DNA from 2 places in the Mesorhizobium sp. M8A.F.Ca.ET.021.01.1.1 genome. Region 2 is predicted to be linked to the other one. Evidence: riboswitches for the same ligand, from Rfam matches in the RefSeq annotation. Region 2 holds a riboswitch; the other holds the start of a gene.
The links. Region 2 has a riboswitch for cobalamin ahead of EOA36_RS03720 (aromatic ring-hydroxylating dioxygenase subunit alpha). Riboswitches for the same ligand answer to the same signal wherever they lie in the genome.
Positions count from the first base shown of each region.

Region 1: it holds a riboswitch for cobalamin, as region 2 does, so the genes downstream of both, EOA36_RS19670 (DUF1636 family protein) here and EOA36_RS03720 (aromatic ring-hydroxylating dioxygenase subunit alpha) in region 2, are expected to answer to the same signal.

Region 1 is NZ_RZSJ01000255.1:318-6,648, reverse strand. It holds gene EOA36_RS19680 (cobaltochelatase subunit CobN) at 1-2,036, opposite strand, end outside; gene cobW (cobalamin biosynthesis protein CobW) at 2,055-3,107, opposite strand; gene EOA36_RS19670 (DUF1636 family protein) at 3,104-3,538, opposite strand; cobalamin riboswitch at 3,576-3,782, opposite strand; gene EOA36_RS19665 (winged helix-turn-helix domain-containing protein) at 3,812-5,011, opposite strand; gene EOA36_RS19660 (NADH-quinone oxidoreductase subunit A) at 5,345-5,710, shown strand; gene EOA36_RS19655 (NADH-quinone oxidoreductase subunit B) at 5,701-6,282, shown strand; partial or broken gene EOA36_RS19650 (NADH-quinone oxidoreductase subunit C) at 6,287-6,331, shown strand, end outside.
Region 2 is NZ_RZSJ01000018.1:13,017-19,347, forward strand. It holds gene EOA36_RS03705 (serine kinase) at 1-316, opposite strand, end outside; gene EOA36_RS03710 (PqqD family protein) at 350-781, opposite strand; gene EOA36_RS03715 (hybrid-cluster NAD(P)-dependent oxidoreductase) at 922-2,022, opposite strand; gene EOA36_RS03720 (aromatic ring-hydroxylating dioxygenase subunit alpha) at 2,100-3,347, opposite strand; cobalamin riboswitch at 3,462-3,664, opposite strand; gene EOA36_RS03725 (DUF680 domain-containing protein) at 4,158-4,358, shown strand; gene EOA36_RS03730 (DUF680 domain-containing protein) at 4,432-4,638, shown strand; gene EOA36_RS03735 (DUF680 domain-containing protein) at 4,703-4,951, shown strand; gene ugpC (sn-glycerol-3-phosphate ABC transporter ATP-binding protein UgpC) at 5,031-6,143, opposite strand; gene EOA36_RS03745 (alpha-glucosidase) at 6,173-6,331, opposite strand, start outside.

The sequences.
Region 1 (6,331 bases), on a different contig from region 2:
TCGAGGCCATCGGCCTGGGCGTATTCATCGACCAGGCGTTCGAACTTGTGCTGGTGCTCGTCGAGACCTGCACCGGCGAGCGGCGGCGGCAGATGGCCAAGGGTGACGGCGGCGATGCGCCGTTTGGCCTGCGCCGCCTCGCCTGGGTTGGAGACGATGAAGGGATAGATGACGGGCAGGGACCCGGTCACGATCTCGGGGAAGCAGTTTTGCGAAAGCGCGACGGTCTTGCCGGGCAGCCATTCCAGCGTGCCGTGGGCGCCGACGTGGATCAAGGCATGGACGCCGAGCGATTTGCGCAACCAGAGGCCGAAGGCGATCAAGGCGTGGTGCGGAGGCAGTGTCGGGTCGTGGTAATCGGCGCGGCGATCGGCGGAACGGCCGCGATCAGGGGCGAGTGCCACGGTGATGTTGCCGAAGGTTGCGGCACGGAAGGGGAAGTTTGCTGAGGCTGGCGCTTGAGCGCCCCCCTCTGTCCTGCCGGACATCTCCCCCACGAGGGGGGAGATTGGCAACTTCGGCGCCCGTTCTTTAACCTTCGAGATTGGCGAAAGCGGAGATGCGGGCACAATCTCCCCCCGTGTGGGGGAGATGTCCGGCAGGACAGAGGGGGGCGCCTCGCGCAAACCTGTCTCCTGATCTGCTCTGCCCCACGCGGCGTCTACCGCGGCAATTGCCGATGTCGGAAGCTCAATAGAAAAGGCACGATAGCCGTCGAACCCCAGCCCGCTGTCGCCCCGCTCCAACAAATCCAGCAATTCACGCGGTGTTTGCGGAATCCCGTCAACGGCATAGCCCTGTTCGCTCAAGTCGTGCAGCATCGCCAGCACACTGGACGGCACATCCAGCCCGACCGCATATCCGGTGCGGCCAGGAGCGCTGGGATAATCGGGAATCAGGATCGCCAGTTTGCGCTCTGCGCGCGATGTCTCCCGCAGGCGGATGAAGGCCGCAACGCGCTTAGCCACCTGCGTCACACGATCCGGTTCCGGCCGGTTGGCCAGCGCACGGTGGCCAAGCGCCGGATCGACATCGCTCTCGCCCTTGAAGGAAATGGCGCCTGCAAGGATGCGGCCGTCGAGTTCGGGCAGCACGACATGCATGGCAAGGTCGGCCGGCGCCAGGCCGCGCTGGTTGTTTTCCCAGACATCGCGGCGGGTGGTGGCGACGATGACCTGGAAGACGGGCACGCCGGCGCGGTCGAACAGGGTTTCAACGCCGGGTTCGGCACCCGAAGCGAAGGCAGTCGCGGTGATGATGGCGGCAGGTTTCAGCGATGCGATGGCATTTTCGACGAACGCCAGGGACACAGGATCCTTGAGGCTGGAAACGAAGATCGGGACCGCTGCCAGTCCCTGGGAGCGCAAGGCCACGGCCAGCGCATCGATCGGGGCAACGTCGGCCGCGAGCAGCATCGAGCGGTAGAAGAGGATAGGGACGATGGGAGCGCCGACATCTGAAAGGTCCGGCTCCTCCGCGACCCCCAATCCAGACTGATAGTAACCGGCCTTCGGCACGCTGACCGGACTGGCGACGGACGTATCCTGTCCAGCCAGCCCCGCCAGTCTCCGCACCAGCGCACTCATATTGGCCGGGCCGCCCTCTCGGAAATAGCCAAGCAGGCCGTCGAGTTCGGCGCGTGGCAGCGTCGAGGCTTCGATCAGCCTGAGATCCTCGTCATGGCTTTCACCCGGAAGCAGCGCCAGTTTGATGCCGCGCTCACGGGCAATCACCGCCAGCTGGTCGCAGCCATAGCGCCACCAGTCGTTGCCGCCGAGGATGCGCACCAGGATGACCTTGGCATGGCGGGCGACGCTGTCGATCCAGAGGTCGACGGACATGGGATGGCGCAGATCGCGCAGTGCCGCAAGCCGCATGGAGGGCAGGCGGTCGGCGTCCGCCTTCCACGCCGCCGCCAGTCCGGCGAGATCGCTGTCGGTGAAGGACAAGGCCACGATATCCGCCGGCGTCTGCCTGAGATCGACAGGCTCGGCGAGGTCGTCAAGCGAAGCGGAGGTCGTGGTGAGGATGTGCATCGCGGTCCGTGTCTGAAATCAGCCGGCGAGGATACGTTCGATCGCCGGACGGTTCAGCCCCTTGAGACCAATGACGACCAGGCGCGAGCGGCGGTCGTCCTCGGCGCTCCAGGCACGGTCATAGTAATGATTGACGCGTGGGCCGACGGCCTGCAGCAGGAGCCGCATCGGCTTGCCGCCGACCTCGACGAAGCCTTTTACACGCAGCACGTTTTCCTGTTCGGCGGCCTCTGCGACACGTTTTGCCAGATCGTCGGGATTGGCGATCGAGGGAATGTCGACGATGAATGTGTCGAAGTCGTCATGCTCGTGGTCGAATGCGCCGTCGTGATGGGACTTGCGGTTCTCGATGTCGTCCTCGACGGCAAGACCAAGCCCGAGCAGCACCGAGGGATCGACCTTGCCATGCGACGTCGGCACGATCTTCACCGCGCGGGCGGAGTGTTCGTTGACGATGGCGTTGGCGCGGGCCGAGTCCTCGGCGTCCATCAGGTCGCTCTTCGACAGGATGATCAGGTCGGCGCAGGCGATCTGGTCCTCGAACACCTCTTCGACCGGATCGTCATGGTCGAGGCTTTCGTCCCCGGCGCGTTGCGCCTGCAGGGCTTCCATGTCGTTGGCGACGCGGCCTTCCGCAAGTGCGGGACCGTCGACCACGGCGATGACGCCATCGACGGTGACGCGGCTTTTCACCGTCGGCCACTGGAACGCCTGGACCAGAGGTTTGGGGAGGGCGAGACCGGAGGTTTCGATCAGGATGTGGTCGACCTTCGGCGTCAGCGACAGGATCTGGTCGAGCGCTGGCACGAAATCGTCGGCGACGGTGCAGCAGATGCAGCCATTGGCCAGTTCGACGATGTTTTCCTCGGGGCAGGTTTCGATACCGCAGCCCTTGAGGATTTCGCCGTCGATGCCGATATCGCCGAATTCGTTGACGATGATGGCAATCCGCTTGCGGCCGGCATTTTCCAGGAGATGGCGGACCAGCGTCGTCTTGCCGGCGCCGAGGAAGCCGGTAACGACGGTGCAGGGAACGCGGGAGAGATTGCCGGCCGAATTTGGAGCGGTCATATCAAGTCCTTCAGCATGTCGAGAGGAGGGATGCGGGCAACGAGGCCGCGCTTGAGGCTATCGGGCCGGCCGCGCCAGGGAATGAGGCCGTCGGTCGAGGTGGCGAAGAGTTTCGCGCCGGCGACGAGATCGGCGCCGCTGGTTGTGGTCAGGTCGCCGAACACATAGCTCCAGCATCCGTCGCGCAGGATCGCGGCGCTCAGCCTGCGCTTGCAATTGCCGAGGCATTCGACCGTGCGGATGCGAATTTGCTCGCCCGGGGCGGCTTGGCGGGGATCTGCAGCCAAAAGTTCGCCGGCCCGGGGATGGGCGTCGGAACCGGTCTCGTCGCGACAGGAGGCGCAGACGATGACAGTGATGCCGGCCAGGGAATCATCCCCGCCGGACGAAATGTCCGTTGTTTCAGCCGAGAAACTGCTGTCGCGATCCAAATCAGGCTCCTTGCCCGGAAAACCCGCCGGGCGATCGGATTCTTGCATTCCAGACGGCAGGTCTCCTGGCTCGCGGGTCATCGCCTTGGGTAGCCGCCTTCCCGGGACAATCCCAGTGGCTTTCGGCCTTGGCTCTTCGCTTACAGTTGCGGGGACAGCCGCGGATTTGGGCTTTTCGGCCCGCACCGCATTCCCTCTTGGCTCCTCCCTTTGCCGAGAGGAGACCGTCTGGATCGGATTTAGGCTCTTGCGGGCAGCGGTGTCAACGCGAGCTTACGACACCGCGATGTCGGACAGCGCCGGGCCGAGGTCGCCGGCAGGCGTCACTTCGATGCGTTCAAGCCCAAGCCAGCCCTGCATCTGCTTCAATTCCTCGAAAAGTTCAGCGGCGGTTTCAGGCGGCGCGCCGGGCTCGGCATAGGCGGCATGGACGCGCAGGACACTGGCCGGCCGGTCGGCTTTGAGGTCGACGCGCGCCACGATCTTGTCGCCAAGCAGGAAGGGCAGGACATAGTAGCCGTATTGGCGCTTCTCGGCCGGGGTGTAGATTTCGATGCGATAGTGAAAATCGAACAGCCGCTCCGAGCGCGAGCGCTCGAAGACGACGGGATCGAACGGCGCCAGCAGGGCGCGGGCCTCGATCTTGCGTGGCAAACGCGCATCCCTGTGAAGGTAAGCTGGCTTGTCCCACCCCTCGACACGGACCGGCAACAACTCGCCGAGTTCGACCAGTTCCTCGAGCCGGCCTTTCATGTCGGCGGGGGAGAGCCGGAAATAGTCGCGCAGGTCGCCTGACATGGCGATGCCGTGGGCGCGGGCGGAAATGCGCAGCAATTCGCGATGTGCATCCTCGGCCGCCGGTACCGGCAGGTCGAGGATCGCTTGCGGCAGCACCCGCTCCGGCAGGTCATAGAAGCGCTCGAAACCGCGCCGGTGCGCCGTGGTGATGCGGCCGGCCCAGAACAGCCATTCGAAGGCGTGCTTGGCGTGGCTCCAACCCCACCAGCCGCCGGAGCCTTTCTGGCCTTCCAGCGCCGAAGCGGCGATCGGGCCACGATCGACGACCTGGCGGTAGATCTCTTCTATATAGGCGGCGTGCTCACGGCCCCATTTGGCCAGCCCCAGATACATTTCACCGCCTTGCTCGGCGCGCTGCATGCGCCAGCGCATCAGCGGGTACGTCTCGACCGGCAGGAATGAGGCCTCGTGCGCCCAATATTCGAACACCGTGCGCTTGCGCGTCACGGCGGCGTTGTCGAGCAAGGCGACGGGATAGGGACCCAGACGCGAATAGAGCGGCATATAGTGGGCACGCACCACCGCACTGACGGAATCGATCTGCAACAGGCCGGTGCGGGACAGAACGCGGGCGAAATGGCGGCGGTCGGGCATGCCGGCGGGGCGGGGATCGAGAAATCCCTGAGCGGCGAGCGCGATGCGCCGGGCGGCGGCTAGCGAGATCTTTTCCTTCATGCAGGCGTCACTCTGAGGGTGCTTTGACAAAGATGTGATGGGTGATTCCAGCCCATGCTAGCAGGGTTTTGGCGGCAACCCTGTCAGGAGAGAAAAGTGGAGTAAAAAGAGAAGGAAATCAAACAGGAGCCTATGAGACCAGTTTCTCCCGGAATGCCGTCCAGCTCGTTGTTTTGAACAAGGTTTGACTTGCTTCGCTGGAAGTGCTGCGCTAACCCTCGCCGCGTTGCAGCATAGGCTCCTTAAAACGGTTCAGCGGTTAAACTGTCACGCTTCCGCATTAAGGTCCGGTGCTGTAATCAACGTGGATTGGCGCCAACGGAAAGCCGCTGCATGAACGCACTCCTCAGTTCGTACCTGCCCATCGTCCTGTTCATCGGCGTGGCGCTGGTGGTCGGCCTGGCGCTGCTGGTCGCACCGTTCCTGGTGGCCTACCGCAACCCCGATCCCGAAAAGCTGTCCGCCTACGAGTGCGGTTTCAACTCGTTCGACGATGCCCGCATGAAGTTCGACATTCGTTTCTACCTGGTGTCGATCCTGTTCATCATCTTCGACCTCGAAGTGGCCTTCCTGTTTCCCTGGGCAGTGTCCTTCTCGAAGATCGGCATGCTCGGCTTCTGGTCGATGATGGTGTTTTTGGCGGTGCTGACCATCGGCTTTGCCTATGAATGGAAAAAAGGAGCGCTGGAATGGGATTGAACGACAGTTCAGGCACCCTCGTCGCGCCAAAGCCCAAGGGCATCATCGATCCCAACACCGGCAGGCCGGTGGGGGAGGACGATCCCTTCTTCCTCGAAATCAACAATGAGCTTGCAGACAAGGGTTTTCTGGTCACCTCGACCGAGGCGCTGATCACCTGGGCGCGCAGCGGCTCGCTGATGTTCATGACCTTCGGCCTGGCGTGCTGCGCGGTCGAGATGATCCACACCTCGATGCCGCGTTACGATTCGGAGCGCTTCGGTGTCGCGCCGCGCGCGTCTCCGCGCCAGTCCGACATCATGATCGTGGCCGGCACGCTGACCAACAAGATGGCGCCGGCGCTGCGCAAGGTCTACGACCAGATGCCGGAGCCGCGCTACGTCATCTCGATGGGCTCCTGCGCCAATGGCGGCGGCTATTACCACTATTCCTATTCGGTGGTGCGCGGCTGCGACCGGGTCGTGCCGGTCGACATCTATGTGCCCGGCTGCCCGCCGAGCGCCGAAGCCCTGCTCTACGGCATTCTTCTGTTGCAGAAGAAGATCCGCCGCACCGGCACGATCGAACGGTAAATCCATGGCCGCATCCCTTAGCGAACTGTCGACCTATCTCGGCGAGAAG
Region 2 (6,331 bases):
CGGCTTCGGCGAGCCGTTTGGCAAAACCGTGCTCGGTGAAATGCGCGTCGCCCCATCGCGCCGGCTCCGGGATGCCGTCGATGCCGGGATGAGCGATGAAGATGCGGCAGGTGGACGGTTCCGGCTGATCGTGAGCGGCCTCGACAAATGCATGGCTCAGGGCGTCGGCGAGCACACCGTGACCCAGATGCACGGCCAGTTCCAGCCCGGGCAGCCGAACCCGCCGGATGGTCGGATAGCGCGAGGCAGCGCCTTCAGCGGAGGCGATGAGATACCGGGCGTAGTCCGGCAGAGTTTCGAGCGTGACGCGCGGCATCAAGCGCCTTCCATCACGGCTGCGGCCGGCCGATCAGGAAGCCTGCTTGACCGCCGGCCAGCCAAGGGGTTCCTCGACCTCATGGATGGGATCAACGACGATCAGGTCCGCGAGGTCGTCGTGGATGCTGACATTGAGCGGCTCGCTGGTGGCGGCAAGCTCGGCTTGCAATTCGCCCGGCAGTGGCTGCGCCGCCGCTTCCGAACGCACCAGCAAACCCAGTTCGAGCAGCTGCGATATGAAGTGTTCGAGTTCGGCCTGGCTTATTGTCGAGCCGCCCGCGGCCAGCCCGATCAGAGCCTGGGCGTCCGCTCCGGACGAAAGCACCTGCCACGCCTTGCTGCCGGAATCGGAGAAGCCGAAATATTTGCCATTGGCAAGGTTGAGCACCACGGCCTCGCCATCGAAGGATTCGAAAACGATATCCCGGCTCGCAACCGCATAGGCATGGGATTCATGCTTCATTGTTGCCCCGCTTTACATCCCTGCCCGCCAGCAGGACCGCTTCCACCGACAACGCCTGTAGACTTTCGGTCGTTCCTTGGCAAGGTAACCTTTGCCGGCAAGGCGCCGACATTTCCGGGATCAGTCGAAGGACGGGCGGATCAAGCCTCGATTTCCAGCGCCGACAATGGCTTGGAACAACAGGCCAGGATGAAGCCGTCGTCGATCTCATGATCGAGGATGCCGCCATTGTGGCTCATCTCGACGCTGCCGGAGACTTTCTTCACCTTGCAAGTTCCGCACAGGCCGAATTCGCAGGCCGCCGGTATCCGCACGCCCGAGGCGCGCGCGGTCTGCAGCACGGTCTGGCCGGCGACGCAGTCGGCGTCGACATCCGAAAGCGCGAAGCGGATCGGCGTCGCGGCTTCGACGGAAATTGCCGCGCCGTCTTCAGCCGGCGCGGCAAACGGTGCCGGGACTTCGTCCACGGTCGGCGCGGCAAAGCTTTCCTGATGGTACTTTGCCATGTCGAAGCCGGCGGCTTCGAGCATGCCGCGCACGGCGCGCATGAAGGGATCGGGCCCACAGCAGAAGATTTCGCGTTCGCGGAAATCGGGTGCCAGGAGCGGCAGCCGGATGGCGTCGATGCGGCCCATATGGCCGTACCAGCCCTCGCGGCTCGACCGTTCCTCGATCATGAAGCCGAGCGACAGGCCAGGCATGTGGCCCCCGAGCAGTTCGAGTTCCTTGCGGAAGATGATTTCTTCCGGGCGCCGCGCGCAGTTGACGAAACCGACATCGGTCCATGGCGCACAGTCGTTCAGCCAGCGCAGCATCGACATCATCGGCGTCACGCCAGAGCCGGCCGAGACGAACAGATATTTCGCCGCCGGATGGCTGTGCAGTGAAAAGTCGCCGCCCGGTCCATAGGCCTTGACGTGCGAGCCGGGCGCCAGGTGATCGAACATCCAGCGTGTGCCGATGCTGCCCGCCTGCGCCTTCACCGTCACCGCGATCGAGAACGGCCGCGACGGCGACGACGACAGCGTGTAGGTGCGCATCAGCGGCCCATCCGGCGTCGGCAGTTCCAGCGTCACGAACTGGCCCGGCTTGTAGCGGAACCAGGTCTGGTTGTCGGACCGGAAGGTGAAGGTCTTGACGTCGGGCGCCTCGTCGCTGACACCGGTCACTTCCAGCACCTGCAGCCTGTCGTTCCACGGCGCCATCTGGTCGAGATGGCGATAGAGGCCAAGGTCGGTCATCGCATTCATCCCTGCATACCTTTCATTTTGCGGATGTCGTGATCCCAAAACCGCTGCACACTTTTGGGTGACATGCGCTAGGCGACGCTGCGCAGCGTCGGCCGCCCGCCTTCGGCCAGGCGCGGACCGATGAAGCGGGCATACCAGTCGACGAACTGGATGACGCCGCCTTCATGCAGCTCCGAATACGGGCCGGGTTCATAGGCCGGCGACAGGATACCGAAAGCGTTCTCCTCGACGATGCGGCGATCCTGGTCGTTGGTCTCGGTCCAGACATAGGTGAGTTCGGCGAGATCGTAGTCGACACCCTCGACCGCGTCCTTGTGCACCAACCACTTCGTCGTCACCGCCGTTTCGGTGGCGCTGACCGGCAGCACGCGGAAGGTGACGGCATGATCAACGAGGATGTGGTTCCAGGTCGTCGGGTAGTGATAGTGCATCAGCGTGCCGATGCGGTCGGCCGAGACGCTGTCGGACAGGTCCTTCCGCACCGCCCGCTTGCCGGTCATCGTGTAGCTCTGGGCATCGCGCAGCAGCGGCGCGCGGGTGGCGCGGTATTGCCCGGCCGGGTCGATGCGGAATTTGCTGGGCAGGCCAACAGCTTCGCATTTCGCCCAGTGCGCCAGCATCTCCGGATCGCTATCGGCGCCTTGTACGCCGGTCACCGTCGGTGCTTCCGGGAACGTCTTGCACAGTTCGGGATGATTGCCCGCGCAATGATAGCATTCGCGGTTGTTTTCCCAGACCAGCTTCCAATTGCCCTTCTCGATGATCGTGCTCTCGAAGGCGATCTTGGCCTCGCTGAGCCGGTGCGGCTTGAGATAGGGCTCGATCATCGCCCGCATCGGCGCGAAGTCGGCCGGCTCCTTGGCCAGGCAGATGAAGACATAACCGGCGACGCTTTCGCAGGCGACCGGCTTCAGCCCGAACTGGCTCTTGTCGAACCCCTCGGCCATCTGGCGGGCGAACAGCAGACGCCCGTCCAGCTCATAGGTCCACTGGTGATAGGGACAGACCAGTTTGGCGGCCATGCCCTTGTCGCTGTTGCAGACGCGGCTGCCGCGATGGCGGCAGGAATTGTGGAAGGCGTTGATCTTGCCCTGCTGATCGCGCACCAGCACGATAGGATAGTCGCCGACCTGCACGGTGATGAAGCTGCCCGGCTTGGGCAATTCGCAATCATGGCCGATGAACAGCCAGTCGCGATACCAGATCAGCTCCATGTCGAGCTTGAAGTAGTCCGGGTCGGTGTAAAAAGGCTGTTCCAGCGAAAAGCCTTGTCTGCGGCTGTTCAAGAGCCTCAGCATGTCGTTGCGCGCGTCCATGTCCTGTCCTCATTTTCAAGGACTGAACTGGTGGTGATTGAGGAAGGACTGGACGCAGATCGGCGCAAAGCCGGACAAACACCATCCGCCTCTTGACCGCCCACCGCGATCAGTCGAGTTCTAGCCATCTCGGGCTGGTTTCCGGGCTCTGGAGTCGTCCTTACGGACCATCGCGACACCTTCCCAGGCTTACGCCCAGTGGTCTCCCGTTGCGACTTGAACTCCACCACCGTTGCGGGGGCAGCGCCGGAATCTGACCGGCTTCCCAATTCTCCGCTCCGTCGTCACGCAGCGGCACCTGAGATGCCTGATCTAATCACGGCAGGGTTTGCGACATCGGCATGAAAGCGACATCGCATCCATGCGGCGCGACACGCATGCTGGAACGTCGTGACAGGGGTCGCATCATCAAATCGCCTTCTGTCGCCAGGCGCGCCGGCACCGTTTTTCGACCCCTTTGCCGGGGGCGAAAAGGTTAACAGTTTCGAAAAGTGACTATTAGCAGATTCTAAAATCGAACCGAACGGTTCGTTTCTGTTGACGGTGCGTGCAGGACGGGGTGAACGCCGAGCCTCCGATACAGTTGGTGATCGGGGTGTCATTTTTAGCTAACTGATTGATATAACGACAGAAAATAACAGATGTGGAAATCACTGGTACAATTTCAAGTGGTAGAGTCATGGTCCACGCTGAACAACTTCGTGATTGGAAACAGCAGAGGTGCTCTCCCACATCGGGGCGGTCCGAACGACGCGATTTTAATCCCAAGACACGCCGCTAGACGGACGGAAAAATACTGGAGTACCCAAAATGAAAAAGATTGTTCTCACTGCCGCCGCCCTTCTGGCCATTTCCGGCAGCGCCTTCGCTGGTAGCGACCATTACGGTTCGAACGCCGCCACCCCCGCTGCCACTGTCGACAGCTCGTACACCGCTTCGACCAGCAAGTCGGAGCCGGCTGCTCAGACGCCTGCCCAGGGCGCCGACCACAATCTCTTCGGCAACAACTAACAGCCGATCCCCGGCTTGCGGCGGGGCGACCCTGCCGCGCGGGGTGGATGCCACAAATTCAGGAGTACCTAAAATGAACAAGATCCTCATTGCCGCCGCCGCCGTCCTGGCCCTCTCCGGCAGCGCCTTTGCCGGCAGCGACAACTACGGTTCGAGCGGTGCCAACCAGGCGGCTGTCACGTCGACCGACAACGCGAACACCGCATCGATCGGCAAGTCGGCTCCGGCCACCGAGGCGCCTGCCCGGCCGGGTAGCGATCGCAACCTCTTCGGCCGTTGACGCCTGTTGCGAGTGGCGGGCTCGCTCGCCACTCGTGGAATTCAAGACGTTAGGAGTATTGGAAATGAACAAGATCCTCATTGCTGCCGCCGCCGTTCTGGCCCTCTCCGGCAGCGCTTTCGCCGGCAGTGACAACTATGGCTCCAATGGCGCCAATCAGCCCACTGCATCGTCGACCGTCAATGTCGATACGTCGCATACGGGTTCGGTCCGCAACAGCGACTCACCCATCTACAAGCTGCTCAACTCGTCCGGCGACGTGCAGAAGTCCGCCCCTCACGGCGCAGACCGCAATCTCTTCGGCAACAACTAACCAGCCGTCGTGATGTATAAAAAGAGAGCGGCGGGCCAGCCCGCTGCTCTCTTTTTTTGTTGTCGAGACATGGCTGGCCTCAGGCGGCTTTTGCTTCCGCTTCGTGCAGCGCGAACGACCGTCCATCCGCATCGAAGATATGAAGGTCGCCGGCATTGGCGGTCAACTGCAGCGTCGAGCCGCGCTTGATCTCGACATTGCCCGGCAGCTTGGTCACCAGCGGCAGGTCGGCCCGGCCGATGTCGATATAGACCAACTGAACCTCGCCGAGTTGCTCGACATAATCGACCGTCCCCTCGAACAGATAGTCCGCACCACTGGCGATCGCGAGATCTTCCGGCCGCACGCCGAAGCTGACCGCCGCTCCCTTTGCCGAAGCAGGCGTCGCGATCGGCACCGTCGCCTTGCGGCCGCCGACATGGCTGATGATGGTCGGATTGCCCGTCTTGTCGACCGTGGCCGGCAGGATGTTCATGGCCGGCGAGCCGATGAACTGGGCGACGAATAGGTTGCCGGGGTTCTTGTAGAGCTCCATGGGCGTGCCGACCTGCTCGATGTGGCCATCCTTTAGCACCACGATGCGGTCGGCCAGCGTCATCGCCTCGACCTGGTCGTGGGTGACATAGATCATGGTCGTGTTGGGCATCGATTCCTTGAGCTTGGCGATCTCGATACGCGTGGCGACGCGCAGTGCCGCGTCAAGGTTCGACAGCGGTTCGTCGAACAGGAACACTTTTGGATTGCGCACGATGGCGCGGCCGATGGCGACACGCTGACGCTGGCCGCCCGACATCGCCTTGGGCAGGCGGTCGAGATATTTGGTCAGCTGCAGGATTTCGGCGGCCTGCCGCACCCGTTTGTCGATCTCGGCCTTGCTTTCCTTGCCGATCTTCATCGAGAAGGCCATGTTGTCGTAGACTGTCATGTGCGGATAGAGCGCGTAGGACTGGAACACCATGGCGATGCCGCGCTTCGATGGCGGCACGTCGTTGACCACCTGGCCGTCGATCTTGAGTTCGCCCGAGGTGATTTCCTCAAGCCCGGCGATCGAGCGCAGCAAGGTCGACTTGCCGCAGCCCGACGGGCCGACGAAGACGATGAATTCGCCTGATTTGATGTCGAGGTCGATGCCGTGGAGAATGTTGAGATTGCCGTAGGACTTCTTCACTTGTCTCAAATTGACATCGGCCATTGATTTCCTCCCAGTGGTTCCTCAGATGTTCAGCCTATGCGCCCGAACCAGACGCCGTAACCGCCGAGTTCGACCGTACCGGTGCTTGCCTGCCCGGAAAATCCGTGTCCCGCCAAAGGTTGCAGGGTTCGGTTGCCGAGGTCAACCTTCGCTGGCGCAGCGCCCAGATTGAAGACGCAGACGATCTC